DNA from 2 places in the Streptomyces sp. P3 genome. Region 2 is predicted to be linked to the other one. Evidence: riboswitches for the same ligand, from Rfam matches in the RefSeq annotation. Region 2 holds a riboswitch; the other holds the start of a gene.
What was found. A riboswitch is a leader RNA that binds a small molecule or an ion and turns the genes downstream of it on or off. The one in region 2 is predicted to bind S-adenosylmethionine.
Positions count from the first base shown of each region.

Region 1 (2,198 bases), 1.5 Mb from region 2:
ACGAACCCGGCGAGCTGCGGCCAGTGCATGTTGAGCAGGGGGCGGGCCATCAGCTCGGTGACCCGCCCGCCCTGACCGGCCGCGCCGCCCAGCGGGCGGTCGTACATGGCCTTGACCAGGTCCACGTCCGGATCGGTGAGCAGCGGGCCGACGATCCCCGAGACGAAGTCCGAGGAGAACTCGCGCAGGTCGGCGTCGACGAAGCAGACCACGTCCCCGCGGGTGACCAGCAGCGAGCGCCACAGCACCTCGCCCTTGCCGGGCACGGCCGGGATGCGGGGGAGTATCTCGTCGCGGTGGACGACGCGCGCGCCCGCCGCCGCGGCGACCTCGGAGGTGCGGTCGGTCGATCCGGAGTCGACGACGACGATCTCGTCGACGAGCGGGACCTGCTGCATGAGGTCGTGACGGATCACGGCGACGATCTCGCCGACCGTCTCCTCCTCGTCGAGCGCGGGCAGCACGACGCTCACCGACTGGCCCGTGCGCTGTTTCGCGGCGAGAATCCGGTGCAGTGGGCGGTCCGTCAGGGACCAGGAACGGGTGCTCAGCCAGCGCTCCACTTCTTCCAGCACGTCGGCGGCTCCTCTGCGTTCTCTCGGCGAGTACGGTCCTGTGTGATCCATCTCGCGGTTCGGACGACTATCTCAACTGTCCTGGCCTTCGGTTACAGTCTTGGACAACGCGGGTGACCATCGCATGTCAGGGTCATCGGCGCCCACAGATCAACAACCGAATACCGCTCATCCAGAGGGGCAGAGGGACACGGCCCGATGAAGCCCCGGCAACCCTCCAGTCGGTTCTCGTAGATCAGTGTTGATCGTTCAGCGAGGCTCCCGGCTCGGGAAGGTGCCAAATCCGTCTCACGGCGAAGTGCGTCGTGAGGAAGATGAGGAGAAAGGGCCTCGCCTCACATGGCTGCGCAGACTGTTGCAAGCACCACGGACTCTACGACCTCCGCTGTCGACCTCGGTCCGGCCACCGCGTTGAGCTGCCGCGAGTGCGGCCACCGCGTCCCCCTCGGTCCGGTCTTCGCGTGCGAGGAGTGTTTCGGCCCGCTCGAGATCGCGTACGACTTCTCCTCCTACGACACGGAGGAGCTGCGCAAGCGCATCGAGGCGGGACCCGCGAACATCTGGCGCTACGCGCCGCTGCTGCCCGTCCCGGCGGACGTGGCCGACAAGCCGAACATCAACCCCGGCTGGACCAAGCTCGTACAGGCCGACAACCTCGCCCGCGAGCTGGGCGTCGACGCCGGGAAGCTCTTCGTCAAGGACGACTCCGGCAACCCGACCCACTCCTTCAAGGACCGGGTCGTCGCCCAGGCCATCGAGGCCGCCCGCGCGTTCGGCTTCACCACGCTCTCCTGCTCCTCCACCGGCAACCTGGCCGGCGCCGTGGGCGCCGCCGCGGCCCGCGCCGGCTTCCGCTCGTGCGTGTTCATCCCGCACGACCTGGAGCAGGGCAAGGTCGTCATGGCCGCGATCTACGGCGGCGAGCTCGTCGGCATCGAGGGCAACTACGACGACGTCAACCGCTTCTGCTCCGAGCTCATCGGCGACCCGGCGGGCGAGGGCTGGGGCTTCGTCAACGTCAACCTGCGGCCCTACTACGCCGAGGGTTCGAAGACGCTGGCGTACGAGATCTGCGAGCAGCTCGGCTGGCGGCTGCCCGACCAGCTGGTGGTGCCCATCGCGTCCGGCTCCCAGCTCACGAAGATCGACAAGGGTCTGCAGGAGCTGATCAAGCTCGGGCTGGTCGAGGACAGGCCGTACAAGATCTTCGGCGCGCAGGCGGAGGGCTGCTCCCCGGTGTCCGTCGCCTACAAGGCGGGACACGACGTGGTCCGGCCCCAGAAGCCGAACACCATCGCCAAGTCGCTGGCCATCGGCAACCCGGCGGACGGTCCGTACGTCCTCGACATCGCGCGGCGGACCGGCGGCGCGGTGGAGGACGTGAACGACGAGCAGGTCGTCGACGCGATCAAGCTGCTGGGGCGCACCGAGGGCATCTTCGCGGAGACGGCCGGCGGCGTGACCGTGGGCGTGACGAAGAAGTTGATCGACAACGGTCTGCTCGACCCGACGAAGACCACCGTCGTCCTGAACACCGGCGACGGCCTGAAGACCCTGGACGCGGTGGCCGGCACCGGACTCACCGCGACCATCCGCCCGAACCTGGACTCTTTCCGAGAGGCT
Region 1 covers NZ_CP028369.1:2,580,912-2,583,109, forward strand. The annotation lists gene C6376_RS11650 (glucosyl-3-phosphoglycerate synthase) at 1-575, opposite strand, end outside; SAM riboswitch class I at 741-896, shown strand; gene thrC (threonine synthase) at 915-2,198, shown strand, end outside.
Region 1: it holds a riboswitch for S-adenosylmethionine, as region 2 does, so the genes downstream of both, thrC (threonine synthase) here and C6376_RS18360 (aminotransferase class V-fold PLP-dependent enzyme) in region 2, are expected to answer to the same signal.

Region 2 (2,198 bases):
CGCGCGGGGCGTCGTCGCCGAAGAGCGACAGGATCCGGACCTCCGGGACCTCCGCGAGCCCGGTGCGCACCCTCGCGATCAGGTGCTGCTCGCGTGCGACCAGGGCGTCGAAGCCGGCCTCGGTGAGGGCCTTGCAGGCGGACGCGATGGAGTAGGCGCCGATCACGTTCGGAGAGCCGGCCTCGTGGCGGGCCTCGTTCTCGTGCCACTCCACGTCCACTCCCCCGTCCTCGCGCCGGGCGACCTTGCGGCTGGCGCCGCCGCCAGCGAGGTACGGGTCCGCCGCGACCAGCCAGTCCGCGCGGCCGGCCAGCACGCCGGAGCCGAAGGGGGCGTACAGCTTGTGGCCGGAGAAGGCGATCCAGTCGACGTCGAGGCCCTGCACCGACACCGGGTGGTGCGGGGCCAGCTGGGCGGCGTCCAGGACGATCCGGGCGCCGTGGGCGTGCGCCGCCGCCGCCAGCTCGCGCACCGGCCACAGCTCGCCGGTGACGTTCGAGGCGCCGGTGACGCAGACCAGCGCCGGGCCGTGCGGGTCCCGGGCGGCGAGGGCCCGCTCCAGGGTCTGCACGGCCCGGCCCGGGGTGCGCGGGGCGTCGAGACAGGTGACCCGGGCGTCCTGCCACGGCAGCAGGGACGCGTGGTGCTCGGTCTCGAAGACGAAGACCTGGCAGCCGGCGGGCAGGGCGCGTGCCAGCAGGTTGAGGGAGTCCGTCGTCGAGCGGGTGAAGACCAGCTGGTCGTCGGGGCGGCAGCCGAGGAACTCCGCGACGGTCCTGCGGGCGTTCTCGAAGAGGTCCGTGGAGAGCTGGGAGAGGTAGCCGGCGCCGCGGTGCACGCTGCCGTAGTACGGGGCGTAGGCGGCGACGTCGTCCCAGACGCGCTGGAGGGCGGGGGCGCTGGCGGCGTAGTCGAGGGCCGCGTAGGCGACCTCGCCGCCGGTGACGAGCGGGACGGTGACATTCCTGCCCAGAACGTCCAGCGGGGCACAAACGGGGCGGGCGACGGCAGCGGTGGAGACGGACATGGCGAACTCCCGTGAGAGGAAAGGGGGAACCGCCGTGCGAGCGGCGCGGCTCGAGCACGGGGAAGGGTGGGAAAGGGTGTGCGGAGGCGGGGCTCGACGCCCTAGCGCATTCGCTTGCTCACAGGAGACTCCCTCGAACGACCCAGGACCCCTGGCGTTCTCACTCGAAAGAGTGCGAGGGATCCGCGCTTGCCGTGGACCTCGTTGCCCACAGCCTGGTCTTCACCCGGGGCACCCCGCCACGGACGGAGGGTTGCCGGACAGTCGGCCGGGGCCTCATGACTGTCACTCATGACCTGATACAGGAACCTACGCGAGCCGATCACGGTCCCGCAACCCGTGTCCGGATGGCGGGACCGCGTCTCACGGACGTCAGGCGTTGCTGGCGGCCACCCAGCGCTCCAGGGCCCGCTTGGCCGCCCCGGAGTCGAGCGACTCCGCCGCCCGTGCCATGCCGGCCCGGATCTCCTCGGCCAGCGTCCCGCCGCCCGGCTCGAGCGCCACGAGCGCCGCCGCCGAGTTCAGCACCACGGCGTCGCGCACCGGGCCGCGCTCGCCCTCCAGCAGACGGCGGGCGACCTCCGCGTTGTACGAGGGGTCCCCGCCGCGCAGGGCCTCCACCGGGACCAGGTCGAGGCCGACGTCGCGCGGGTCGAAGGTCTCCTCGGTGACCTTGCCGTCGCGCACCACCCAGACCCGGGAGGTGGCCGTCGTGGTCAGCTCGTCGAGGCCGTCGTCGCCCCGGAAGACCAGGGAGGAGTTGCCGCGTTCGGCGAAGACGCCCGCGACGACCGGTGCCATGAGCGGATCGGCGACGCCGACGGCCTGCGCCCGCACCTTGGCGGGGTTGGTCAGCGGGCCGAGGATGTTGAACACCGTGCGGATGCCCAACTGGCCGCGCGCGGCGCCGACATGACGCAGCGCCGGATGGAACTTGATCGCGAAGCAGAAGGTGATCCCGGCCTCCTGCGCGACCTCGGCCACCCGGCGCGGGGTCAGCTCCAGGTTGACGCCGAGCTTCTCCAGGACGTCCGAGGCACCGGACGCGGAGGACGCGGCCCGGTTGCCGTGCTTGACGACCGTGGCGCCCGCGCCGGCCACGACGATCGCCGACATCGTGGAGATGTTGACCGTCTTCGCGCCGTCGCCGCCCGTGCCGACGATGTCGACG
Region 2 covers NZ_CP028369.1:4,094,931-4,097,128, reverse strand. The annotation lists gene C6376_RS18360 (aminotransferase class V-fold PLP-dependent enzyme) at 1-1,027, opposite strand, end outside; SAM riboswitch class IV at 1,208-1,324, opposite strand; gene trpD (anthranilate phosphoribosyltransferase) at 1,400-2,198, opposite strand, start outside.